4 regions of the Photorhabdus kleinii genome follow, and region 1 is predicted to be linked to each of the others. Evidence: predicted binding sites of a transcription regulator. Region 1 holds the regulator's gene; each other region holds the start of a gene.
What was found. The regulator CRP, encoded in region 1, controls carbon source genes, mostly activating them, when cyclic AMP is high. The targets are predictions, from matches to a motif close to ATGTGANNNNNNTCACAT.
Positions count from the first base shown of each region.

Region 2: a site for CRP is predicted at 1,611-1,628, ahead of adhE (bifunctional acetaldehyde-CoA/alcohol dehydrogenase). Genes of this name have one in related genera too.
Region 3: a site for CRP is predicted at 1,492-1,509, ahead of rbsD (D-ribose pyranase). Genes of this name have one in related genera too.
Region 4: a site for CRP is predicted at 1,735-1,752, ahead of bhsA (multiple stress resistance protein BhsA). Genes of this name have one in related genera too.

Region 1 covers NZ_JAJAFY010000066.1:2,772-6,053, forward strand. The annotation lists gene LG003_RS20905 (phosphoribulokinase) at 1-201, shown strand, start outside; gene LG003_RS20910 (OsmC family protein) at 327-734, opposite strand; gene crp (cAMP-activated global transcriptional regulator CRP) at 1,054-1,686, shown strand; gene argD (bifunctional acetylornithine/succinyldiaminopimelate transaminase) at 1,736-2,947, opposite strand; gene LG003_RS20925 (aminodeoxychorismate synthase component II) at 3,071-3,282, opposite strand, start outside.
Region 2 covers NZ_JAJAFY010000001.1:344,121-347,402, reverse strand. The annotation lists gene LG003_RS01615 (ABC transporter substrate-binding protein) at 1-136, opposite strand, end outside; gene LG003_RS01610 (YchE family NAAT transporter) at 691-1,335, opposite strand; gene adhE (bifunctional acetaldehyde-CoA/alcohol dehydrogenase) at 1,747-3,282, shown strand, end outside.
Region 3 covers NZ_JAJAFY010000024.1:68,488-71,769, reverse strand. The annotation lists gene rbsA (ribose ABC transporter ATP-binding protein RbsA) at 1-983, opposite strand, end outside; gene rbsD (D-ribose pyranase) at 991-1,410, opposite strand; gene ravA (ATPase RavA) at 1,675-3,177, shown strand; gene viaA (ATPase RavA stimulator ViaA) at 3,182-3,282, shown strand, end outside.
Region 4 covers NZ_JAJAFY010000007.1:19,155-22,436, forward strand. The annotation lists gene nrdD (anaerobic ribonucleoside-triphosphate reductase) at 1-314, shown strand, start outside; gene nrdG (anaerobic ribonucleoside-triphosphate reductase-activating protein) at 334-798, shown strand; gene LG003_RS06105 (YhbP family protein) at 801-1,232, opposite strand; gene bhsA (multiple stress resistance protein BhsA) at 1,356-1,607, opposite strand; gene LG003_RS06115 (GIY-YIG nuclease family protein) at 1,882-2,196, shown strand; gene LG003_RS06120 (GNAT family N-acetyltransferase) at 2,165-2,668, opposite strand; gene LG003_RS06125 (hypothetical protein) at 2,662-2,958, opposite strand.

The DNA of each region.
Region 1 (3,282 bases):
TCACTGGATGAAAGTTTTATTGTCATCCGCTTCCGTGATCTGACTCAAATTGATTTCCCATACTTGTTAGCAATGTTACAAGGCTCATTCGTTTCAAGCATTAATACCATCGTGGTCCCCGGTGGAAAAATGGGATTAGCAATGGAATTAATTATGACGCCATTGGTACAGCGATTACTGGAAGGGGAAAAGATTTGTTAATCAGCGCCTGAGGTCAATTTAACAAATCCAGTACTTAAAATTTGCATCTTATATTATTCAGTTAAAAAAACAGGTAACTGAGATAATTAGTTACCTGTTGTTATTTTTTAATCAAAAATAATTTCTCAATCTATCTCTTTAATTTCAAAACTGTGGGTAATTTCAACTGATTTCCCCAACATCAACGAAACAGAGCAATATTTTTCCGCGGAAAGCATGACTGCACGTTCAACCGCTTTATCTATTAAATCCTTACCCGTAACAATAAAATGCAGATTAATATGAGTAAACAAGCGTGGCACCTCTTCACGACGGCGGGAAGTTAATTTTACTTCACAATCTCTGATGTCATACCTGCCTTTCTGCAAAATAGAAACTACATCAACCGTACTGCAACCACCGGCTGCTATTAATACCATTTCCATTGGACTCGGTGCCTTATCGCCGGCATTACCATCCATCATGATCTGATGACCGGAAGATGACTCCCCCAAAAGAGACAATCCTTCAACCCATTTTACCCGCGCTTGCATAAATACCTCTTAAGTCGTTCTTTGCATCCAAGCCTACTCTTTCAGTATTAAGCTAGCAATCTAATGAGCGGTTTATTATGCTGAAACAATACAAGACAAGACAGAAGCCTTTTCCTGTGTTAAAAACAGAAGTGGGCCAGGTATATATAGGTTAAGATCAATACCCTAGGGTTCAAATTTCAGATAACCTATATAAAACCCTTACCTGTCGGTTTTTCAACAAACTAATGTTAAGCTAGTGTCTTTATAAGCCAGCCTGACGAGAAACTTTTAGATTCTCGTGTTATTTAGGCAGCGATAACAACAGAGGATGAAACGAATGGTTCTCGGCAAGCCACAAACAGACCCCACTCTTGAATGGTTTTTGTCACACTGCCATATTCATAAATATCCATCTAAAAGTACGCTTATTCATCAAGGCGAAAAAGCAGAGACGCTTTACTACATCGTAAAAGGCTCTGTTGCGGTTTTGATTAAAGATGAAGAAGGCAAAGAGATGATCCTCTCCTATTTAAATCAGGGGGATTTCATTGGTGAACTTGGATTATTTGAAGAGGGGCAAGAGCGTACAGCCTGGGTACGGGCCAAAAGCGCCTGTGAAGTAGCTGAAATCTCCTATAAAAAATTCCGTCAACTGATTCAGGTAAACCCGGATATTTTGATGCGTTTATCTGCCCAAATGGCAAACCGTTTGCAAACAACTTCTGAGAAAGTCGGTAATCTGGCTTTCCTGGATGTTACCGGCCGGATTGCCCAAACTTTATTGAATCTGGCGAAACAACCAGATGCAATGACCCACCCGGACGGAATGCAAATCAAAATCACGCGTCAGGAAATTGGCCAGATTGTTGGCTGTTCCCGCGAAACGGTTGGTCGCATTCTGAAAATGCTAGAAGATCAAAACTTGATCTCCGCACACGGTAAAACTATTGTTGTTTACGGTACACGTTAACGCCTGATTAATCAGCGCATAATCCTGCGCTGATTTCTCTTATATTTAATTACACCAACTGGTTAATTGCCTGCTCTAACCGCTCCATTCCTTGAGCAATCTCTTCTTCACTAATAATCAACGAAGGCGTGAAACGCAATACATCACCACCCGCACTCAACAACATTAAGCCATTTTCAGCCGCCAGTTGCAGAATATCTTTGGCTTTTCCTTGATATGGTGCTTTGAGTTCTGCACCAATCAGCAAACCCTTTCCTCGGATTTCACCAAATATCGAATGTTTCTGATTGATATCATTCAGAAAATTCATCATCAAATTATGGCGTTTCTCAACTCCCTCCAGAACTGTTGGTGTATTAATAATATCAAAAGCAGCATTTGCAACTGCACAAGCCAACGGATTACCGCCGTAAGTTGTACCGTGAGTTCCCGGCGTCATCGCTGAAGCAATATTCTCTGTCGTCAGCATAGCGCTAATAGGGAAGCCATTTCCCAATGCTTTTGCTGTGGTAATGATGTCCGGCGTAACATCATAATACATATAAGAAAATAGCTTACCGGTACGTCCCATCCCACTTTGCACTTCATCAAACACCAACAGCACCTGATGCTTATCGCAAAGCTCACGCAACCCACGAATAAATGCCGGTGCTGCCGGCGTGACTCCCCCTTCTCCCTGTACAGGCTCCAATACAACAGCACAAGTATGGTCATCTATGACAGCCTTCACTGCATCTAAGTCATTAAAAGGCACATGAATAATATCCGCGGGTTTTGGCCCAAAACCATCAGCATATTTTGGCTGACCACCCACGGAGACAGTAAATAAGGTGCGACCATGAAAACCCTGATGAAATGCGATAATTTTGGTTTTATAGGGACTGTGACGCGTAATGGCATAGTGGCGAGCCAGTTTAAATGCCGCTTCATTCGCTTCTGCTCCTGAGTTGGCAAAAAATACCCGCTCAGCAAAAGTCGCATCAATCAGTTTCTGCGCCAAAATCAAAGCCGGTTCATTGGTAAAAATGTTACTGATATGCCAAAGTTTCTCCCCCTGCTGCTTCAAAACATCCACTAACGCAGGATGACAATGGCCCAAAGCTACAACAGCAATCCCTCCCGCAAAATCAATATACTCTTTCCCTTGCTGATCCCATACACGACTACCTTGCCCTGTCACCGGAATAAACTGCGCTGGTGAATAAATTGGCAACATAACTTGATCGTATGCGTTTCTATCTACTGCGGTATGCTCCTTCATTTTCCCACCCGTTTTCTATATACACGCCATTCAAAAGTGAAATTATAATCACTGAATATGCATAAAAAATCAAAGATGGGCAAATGAAAAAGATGGATAAATGAAGAAATTATCGGTATCTGGTTAATATCTCAGAAAGTTGCTCAGCAACTGGTGACCTTGCTCACTGAGAATACTTTCAGGGTGGAACTGCACCCCTTCCAGCGGTAGAGTGCGATGACGAATGCCCATAATTTCATCGACATTGCCGTTATGCTGGCTCCATGCGGTGACTTCAAATGAGGCTGGTAATGTCTCTGCGGCAATCACCAATGAATGGTAACGAGTCGCGGTTA
Region 2 (3,282 bases), on a different contig from region 1:
TAATAATAATTTGTTGTTTATCCGCAAGTTTCACACCATCTGGAAGTTCAACGGCAGACACGGCGGTAACAAGAAACGCTGATAATAAAAATATACAGGAAATAAACTTATGTAATTTTAATTGTTTGATCTTCATTTTTTACCTCCAGTTTGATGGATCTGTTCATTCAACATATCCCATCAAGGCCGGTATCTTCACATTATTTAGCCCAAAGTAACGGATTAAATATTAAAGGCAACTTATCATATCTATTGTTAAAATATCGCTCTCATATTGTAAAAATCATCCTTACAAGCAACTTAGTACGACTTATTACATTAATTGATAAAACATCCCAAAATTCATTATAACAAATTGATATGTATAGCATTATTAACTTAAAACTTAACTAAAATAGTAAACAAAGCTAGACCAAAGATGAAAATAAACATAATTTTAACAAATTGCAATCAATGCAAATTAAAAACCTACATTCATCACAAAACTGTGGTGGAAGCAACCAGTTACACATCGAACTAACAGGAAAGAATAATTTAGAAAAATATTGGGTTATTTGTATAAAATTCAGGAAGTACCGGTAAAAGAAAGGAGAAAAGCCTATGAAATAGGCTTTATAATAAAAATGATAAGAATATTATAATTTGTAATTTCACTAGAATGAAAGCTAACACCTTTTATCGTAAATCATATCAAAGCAACCCTGGGAATAGCGCTCTGATCCCTGTCACAATCAGTTCAATTCCCAAAGACATCAATAGCAGTCCCATAATTCGGGTGATAACGTTAATGCCTGTTTGCCCAAGATATTTGACGACTAAAGGTGCAGATCGAAATAATAACCAGCAGCAAAGCGCAAACAACGCGCTGGTAATCATCAAACCAATAAAATTCTGCCATCCCTGATAACGAGAACTCCAGACAATACAAGAACTGATTGCACCGGGACCTGCCATTAACGGCAATGCCAGCGGCACAACACCAACACTTTCTCTAACGGCTGTTTCTGATTTTTCCTGCTTATTCTGTTTGTCCTCTCCAAGTTTACCGTTAATCATCGACATCGCGATGGTCACAACCAAAATCCCACCAGCAATACGAAAAGAGTCAATGGAAATGCCGAACATACGCAGTATCGAGTCACCTAACAGCAAAGCTGTCCATAAAATGATGGCAACAGAAATATTGGCAATAAAGTTAGTTCTATTACGAGCCGATTGGGCTTGGTAGTGAGTCATACTGATAAAAACCGGCAAAATACCAACAGGATTGACCAGTGCAAACAGCCCAACAAAAAACTTAATGTAACCAGGCAGATCCAGCAGTAAGTCACCCACAAAGAACCTCTATTGAGTTACGCTGTGTTGTTAAAAACATTCTCATGATTGCTCTCCCAAAAACCATAGAAAACTTAATTTTTTCTTCACCTTATACTGGCGAAGTTCTCTTTTCCATCGACCACAACGCATTTTTTAATTTAAAATATCTTATATAACAAGTTGTTAACCCGATATTTTTATTAGATTAAAAATTCAACTTCTTAACGCTATTTACAACCCAATCAATAATAACTATCACTGACCCAAGCTGAAAGGAATCAGCTTGGGGATTTATGTGATTAAGATCAATATATATTTAATACCAAATGGTAACCTGTAGTTACCAAAAAATCACCAAGTTAAATAGTCTAAAAAATACTTATTCATTGATATTAAAAGATTTTTAATATTTTTCAGGAGTACTTCTTTATGACTGTAACTCATGTTACTGAACTGAACGAACTCGTTGCCAGGGTAAAAAAAGCACAACGTGAATTTGCTAACTTTTCTCAGGAGCAAGTTGACAAAATCTTCCGCGCAGCGGCCCTTGCAGCGGCAGATGCACGTATCCCTTTAGCAAAATTAGCCGTAGCAGAATCCGGTATGGGCATTGTCGAAGACAAAGTAATCAAAAACCACTTTGCTTCCGAATATATCTATAACGCTTATAAAGATGATAAAACCTGCGGCATTTTGTCTGAGGATAAAACATTCGGCACCATCACTATCGCCGAACCTATTGGCTTAATCTGCGGTATCGTGCCAACCACCAACCCAACATCTACTGCTATTTTTAAGGCCCTCATCAGCCTAAAAACCCGTAACGGTATTATTCTCTCACCCCACCCACGCGCCAAAAAAGCAACAACTAAAGCAGCAGAATTGGTTCTATCCGCTGCGGTTGCCGCTGGTGCGCCAAAAGATATTATTGGCTGGATTGATGAACCCTCCGTTGAACTTTCCACTGCATTGATGCACCACCAAGACATCAATCTAATCCTGGCGACCGGTGGCCCAGGTATGGTAAAAGCGGCGTACAGCTCTGGTAAGCCCGCAATCGGCGTCGGTGCCGGTAACACCCCGGTTGTCATTGATGAATCAGCTGATATTAAACGTGCTGTTGCATCTATTCTGATGTCTAAAACCTTTGACAACGGCGTCATCTGCGCTTCAGAGCAATCCGTTATCGTGGTGGATGCAGTGTATGATCAGGTGCGTAAACGTTTCTTTACTCATGGCGGTTATCTGTTACAAGGCAAGGAACTGAAAGCTGTTCAAGATATCATTCTGAAAAACGGGAGTCTAAATGCGGAAATTGTTGGTCAATCTGCAACAAAAATTGCCGAAATGGCAGGCATTAATGTTCCTGAAAGGACCAAGATCTTGATTGGAGAAGTGAGTTTGACTGATAAAGTAGAACCCTTTGCTCACGAAAAATTGTCTCCACTGCTCGCTATGTATCGTGGTAATAGCTTTGAAGATGCCGTAGAAAAGGCAGAAAAATTGGTTGAAATGGGCGGAATTGGTCACACTTCCTGCTTGTATACCGATCAGGACAATCAGGCGGCACGAATCAAGTATTTCGGCGATAAAATGAAAACAGCTCGTATTCTCGTGAATACTCCTGCTTCTCAGGGCGGTATCGGTGATCTCTACAACTTCAAGCTTGCTCCCTCTCTGACACTAGGTTGCGGCTCTTGGGGAGGAAATTCCATCTCTGAAAATGTCGGGCCCAAACATCTCATCAATACCAAAACCGTGGCGAAAAGAGCAGAAAATATGCTGTGGCATAAACTTCCGAAATCAATTTACTTCCGTCGCGGCTCCCTGCCTGTGGCATTAGAAGAAATTGCAACCGACGGTGCAAAACGCGCTTTTATCGTAACAGACCGTTTCTTATTTAATCATGGTTATGCTGATCAAGTCACTGATGTGCTGAAATCCCATGGGATAGAAACAGAAGTT
Region 3 (3,282 bases), on a different contig from region 1:
CCACAAGCTAACCCATCCTGAGGGTTACGAATTACAATGGGGGTTCCATCCAGTGTGATTCGCCCCTGAGTTTTTGGCAACGCACCATAAATAATTTTCATCAATTCAGTGCGGCCAGCCCCCATTAGCCCTGATATACCCAAAATTTCCCCGCTATAAAGAGAAAAACTGGCGTTTGTCACACCGGAACCAGAAATCTGCTTAACCTCAAGTCGTTTTTTGCCCCGAGGTAAATTCAGGCGAGGATACTGATCTTCCAGTTTTCGCCCAACCATCATTTCAATCAGAGTCTCTTCTTTTAGCTCTTTTACCGACTTTTCACCAATAAATTGTCCATCACGGAATACCGTCACATCATCGCAAATTTCAAAAATTTCTCTCAAACGATGGGAAATATAAACAATACCGCATCCCTGAGATTTTAGTTCATGTATTACGAGAAATAATGATTCAGTTTCTGTATCGGTCAGCGCATCAGTTGGCTCATCCATAATGATAACTTTGGATTTAAAACTCAGTACCTTAGCAATTTCAACCAGTTGTTGATTACCGATAGAAAGTTCAGCGACTAAACGGTGACTGCTGTAACTCAGATTCAATTTTTTTAAAAGACGATCGGCTTCCTGATACATTTTTCCCCAATCAATCGCACCGAATTTATTAACAAATTCGTGCCCCAGGAAAATATTTTCAGCAATGGTCAGTTGGGGAATAAGATTTAATTCCTGATGGATAATCCCGATCCCCGCTTCCTGAGAGGATCTAGGACCAGAAAAAATCACTTCTTTTCCTAGGTAATGAACCGTGCCTGTATCTCTGGTATATATTCCGGTCAACACTTTCATCATCGTGGATTTACCTGCACCATTTTCCCCTACCAGAGCCATCACTTTACCCGGGTAAACACGTAGTGCCGCGCCAGATAATGCTTTGACACCAGGAAAAGATTTACTAATTCCTTTTAGTTCCAGTACAGGTTGCATAATCACCTCAGAAAGTCGCACCAGCACAAAGGATAATATTGGCATAAGGAGAATGCTCTCCTGTGCGAATCACCGCTCGGCTATGCTCTGTTTTCTCTTTCAACATATTATGACTAATATAATCTATGGTAATTGAATTCCCTTGCTGTTTCTCAAGCTCTTTAATTTTAGTCAATATTAATTGATATATCAGAGGATTATGATCAATGATCTCCTCAGCTAAAAATGCAGCTTCAATCTGCATTTCTTGTGTAACAACATTAAGAACGGATATAAAACTGGGAATTCCCTGGGTTAGCGCTAAATCAATCCGCTGGGCTAAAGAAGGAATTGGTAATCCAGCATCACCAATTGTAATCTGGTCAGTATGCCCTAGCTGAGAAATTACGGCTGAAACTTCAGAATTAAGTAATACACCTTTTTTCATTTTTTTATTCCATTAGCGAAACGTTTCGCTATTTAGTAATATATAAAGTAATATTTAAAATGCAACATTAGTGATACAAAAATGTGATCACTATCGAAACGTTTCGATAATAAAAGAAACGAAAAAAAACGTTAACTTATTGAATATTTGACGCTGAATCGATTTTTAAGGTAAATATTGTCTACATCAACAAATAATGATTAAAATCTATGGAGAAGGCTAATTAGGTTTTATCTAATCCAACAGATAATATTGGTATGAATTATGCTATTATTAACAGAAAAAATAGTTTTCTTAAGTCACTATCTGGAAAGTGGTCTGTATGAAAGACAACAGACTATTCGTTTATGTTTGCTAGCTGCATTGTGTGGAGAAAGTGTTTTTCTACTCGGCCCTCCAGGTATCGCAAAAAGTTTGATAGCCCGACGATTGAAATTTGCGTTTCGTGATGCCAGAGCATTTGAATATCTGATGACTCGCTTTTCAACCCCTGAAGAAATTTTCGGCCCTCTTTCTATTCAGGCACTGAAAGAAGAAGGACGTTATCAACGTCTAACCAACGGATATTTACCTGAAACTGAAATTGTCTTCCTTGACGAAATATGGAAAGCCGGTCCGGCAATTCTTAATACCCTACTGACTGCAATTAATGAAAGAAAATTCAGAAATGGGGATACAGAAGAGAAAATTCCAATGCGATTACTTATAACAGCATCCAATGAGCTACCTGAAGCAGATAACGGTCTGGAGGCACTTTATGACAGAATGCTAATTCGTATCTGGCTGGATAAAATTCAAGAAAAAAAGAATTTCAGAGCGTTACTCACTAGCCACAAAAATGAAAATGATAACCCTGTTCCGGCAGACATTCAAATAACAAGTGAAGAATTCCATCAATGGCAAAAAGAGGTTGATAAAATAGTTCTACCAGATAGTTGTTTTGATATTATTTATCATCTACGTCAGCAACTTGATGCAACAGAACATTCACCTTACGTTTCAGATAGGCGCTGGAAGAAAGCCATTCATTTATTACAAGCCAGTGCTTTCTTCAATGGCAGAAAAGAGATATCACCTCTTGATTTAATATTACTGAAAGATTGCCTGTGGCATGATCTTCACTCTTTTAAATTACTACCCCAATACTTGAATACTCTCATGACCGAACAGGCATATCGGCAAAGAATATTATCTCAACAAATTGATTCGCTTTATCACCAATGGACTCAAGCTCGTCAGGATAAAAATGATCAGCAGGCGTTAAAGCTGGAAAAACAAACCAGTCTGTTTGGACGTAAAATACAATACTCGCTACCCGATCATATCAATGAAGAAAAATTGATTCTATTCCTACATACACCTCTTCATCTCCATGATATTAAAGTCAATTTCATTGAATTGGAAAAAAAAGCGTTGATTATCTGGATAAACAAAGGCAGAGAATTATCAGCCCGTCTGAACGGCATTGGTTTTCCACAAAACATAGCAGCCGAAGTTAATTCAGCACATCAGCCAGAGATTTTTGATATCAGCCGCCGTTCATCCACGCTATATTTACCAGATCATCAGCATCAGCAAAATGAAGAAAACAACGAGTGGCTGGAAAGATTGGAAAAAGTTAATCAAGAAATTCATCATCAACACCAACTGTTTAATCAGCATCAGCCATGTCTGTTTATTGAAAGTCATTGGCTTGCTACGATAGAGCAGAGTTTTATCCAGTTAGCCGATAAAATTAATCAGTTGAAAATAAAAATAGGCAACTAATTAAATGATTAGTCTGACAACCCTTGATCTTTTACTATCAATAAACGAAGGGGAGATGATAGAAGAGATCATATTAACGCTTTTAGCTTCACCTCAGTTAGCTAT
Region 4 (3,282 bases), on a different contig from region 1:
GCGAATATCCTAATTTGCAACATAATCTAAAAGCACTGGAAAATGTCTGGGATTACAGCTACTCACGTGTCCCTTATTACGGTACCAATACCCCCATCGACAAATGCTATGACTGTGGATTCACCGGTGAATTCTCCTGCACCAGTAAAGGGTTTACCTGTCCACGTTGTGGCAATCATGAACCTTCCAGAGTATCAGTCATCCGCCGAGTCTGTGGTTATCTGGGAAGCCCCGATGCCCGCCCATTCAATGCAGGCAAACAGGAAGAAGTGAAACGCAGAGTAAAACATCTGACAAATGGGCAATTAGGCTAATTTAAGGCAGGCTGACAACGTGAATTACCACCAATACTACTCTGTTGATGTGGTCAACGGCCCCGGAACACGCTGCACACTATTTGTCGCGGGGTGCGAACATCAATGCCCCGGTTGTTATAACAAAAGTACCTGGCGGGTGAACTCCGGCCAACCATTTACTCAGAAAATGGAAGACCGTGTAATTTTTGATTTACAGGACAAACGCATTAAACGACAAGGACTATCTTTATCTGGTGGAGATCCCCTACATCCACACAACACACCCGCAATCCTGAAATTGGTAAAACGGGTTAAAGCAGAGTGCCCAGACAAGGATATTTGGCTTTGGACGGGTTATCGGCTAAAAGAACTTAGCGAAATTCAACGGGAAATTACCAGCTATATTAATGTGCTAGTGGATGGCAAGTTTATACAAGATCTTTATGAACCCGGTTTACTATGGCGTGGTAGCTATAACCAGATTATTCATAGATTAAGATAATTTTATCGCTGCCAGCAGATTTTTTTACCAAATCCAAGCGTATTATCAGTCATCTTTATTTCATTGAGATTCAGTTGCCAAATAGGTGTTTTAACAGCAATTGCCACAGGAAAACGGCGGCAATAACGTGCTCTGGCCGCTTTATCTTTTTCACCCTCAAGACGAATGACTTCTCCTTTGAACTGAATACCTTTTATCTGTGCAATATTACGAATCTGCCCGGCAATAGTACCTGCAACCTGTGGATTTACCTGTATCATTTCACCGTGGCGAGTATGACGTTCAGTCATAAACCAGAAGGCTATTTCATCGGCATTGAAAACATAGAAACAATTTGCGCACCAAATATCATCACCGGTTGCTGTACAAAGCGTTAGGACATGCTGTCTTGCGAGGTATCTGTGGATAATCTGAAAGTTTTCAGTAACGTTCACTCTCTCTCCAATAGCAGGATTGTATCTGCCTAGAAGCCCAGAACCACGCCGGGATAAACATCATCCTACGGCGTGTTCTGATATCTCCTGACAGGGACAGGGTTCAGTATGCTCTACTATAAATTAGTTATAGATCTCAGCAACACCTGATAATTGATTCTTACCGCTGGCAGAGATAATGCGGAAAGAAGATGCGCCTGCTTTGTCAGCTTTTTTGGACAATTCGGTACTTAGGGTTTCCAAAGTATCAGCCCCCGTTACAGAAACTACACCAATTTTAGGGGAAGAAGAAGTTTGAACTTCTGTTGCCGCCATACTACCAAAAGAGATAGCACTTAAAGCTAAAGCAATAGCGATATATTTTACGTTTTTCATATTATGATCCTTGATCAATTTTTAGTGGAATGAGTTACTCTCTGTGATGTGGATCATAGTATGCTCTAAAGGCCGGAATAAAAATTAGCAATTATTGCTATTTTGTTTCAATTTTTTTGAACAAATAATGCGACGTATAGCAAATTGATATGTAACAGGTTTTATAAAACTGTTATATTGTAATAACTTAAACTAAATTATTCAGAAAAATGATATAGAAAAACGTTCGAGTAAAATATAAATATCAAAAATAGAAAATTCAGAAAAAAATTATATGGCTGAAAATCAATGGGTTCTTTACTTACTGAAAACAAAATCAGGAATGCTTTATACCGGGATAACAACAAATATTCACCGCCGTTTTACACAACATAAAAACGGGAAAGGAGCCAAATCACTGAGGGGGAAAGGACCGTTACAGCTAGTTTTCAGTAGTCATGCCGGAGACCGCTCCAATGCCTCACAGCTAGAATATCAAGTAAAACAATTAAGTAAACAGCAAAAAGAGAGGCTGGTTATTTGCCAGCCCGTCTGTATAGCAGAATATTTAGCATCAATTAAAAACGGTCAAAGTGTGGGGAGTAAGTAACCAATCCCTTATGGTCAGCCAAAGAACTATCAGCTAATTCATATAGCTGAAAATAAGATTCACACGTTGGCCACTGGCAATGCAACTGATGCTCACTGGCAAGCGTAAAACCAAACCGGCGATAGTAGTGTGGATCACCTAAAACAACGACGACACCATAACCAAATTCATTCAGGCTATCCAAACCTTCATACACCAGCTTTTCACCAATCCCCTGCCGACGATATTCTTCAGCAACCGCTAACGGTGCCAGACCAACCCATTGGTGATCTTCACCATTAATATCCACCGGACTAAAAGCCACGTAACCGATTACCTGGCCTTCGTCATCAGTAGCAACCACCCCTAACGTCAATAATCCATCTTCCCGCAATTGTTGGACCAATTCCGCTTCTGCCGGGGTATCAAAAGATTTCCGTAATAACTGATCTATTCCCGCTGCATCTACAGGAATTTCTACTCTGATCAACATGATAATCGCGCAAGATCGTGCTGATCCACGCCCTCCGGCAAACTCGCTTCTATACACTCAGCCAATTGGAACAAACCCGCACAAAGAACAGCAAGCATGAACTTCAACGCTATCGTATCTACCAAATTTTTAACACACAACCCTAATTCTGTACGAATAACTCTTAGAACCAGATAATTGGCTTCGTCGCTGAAACTAACCTCTTCCTGCTTATACTGGTTGACAACTAAATGACTATCACGGACAGTAATAAACCAGTGCAGAGTAAGATTGTGGATTTTTCCTAACACAGCTCAGACTCCTTACTTGATAAAGTAACGTAGCTATCTAGCCAAAATATATCGGCATTCGCCCGATCCTACATCAAGAATCCAATACAGACCTAACTGTAAATTTTACCTTTTAACTATTAGGGTAATATCTGACTATAAACTGCGCTAAATCAAAACATCCCATCACTAATTCAATTACAATTACTAATCATTTATTACTTTATTCCGGTATTTTATATGTAGTAACTTTGCCCCCACAAAAAATTTATTTACGGAACAAAGTTGTCGTCGATAACGGAGAAGAACTTATCTATATCTGTCTGAAATATGATATTAAAGCCC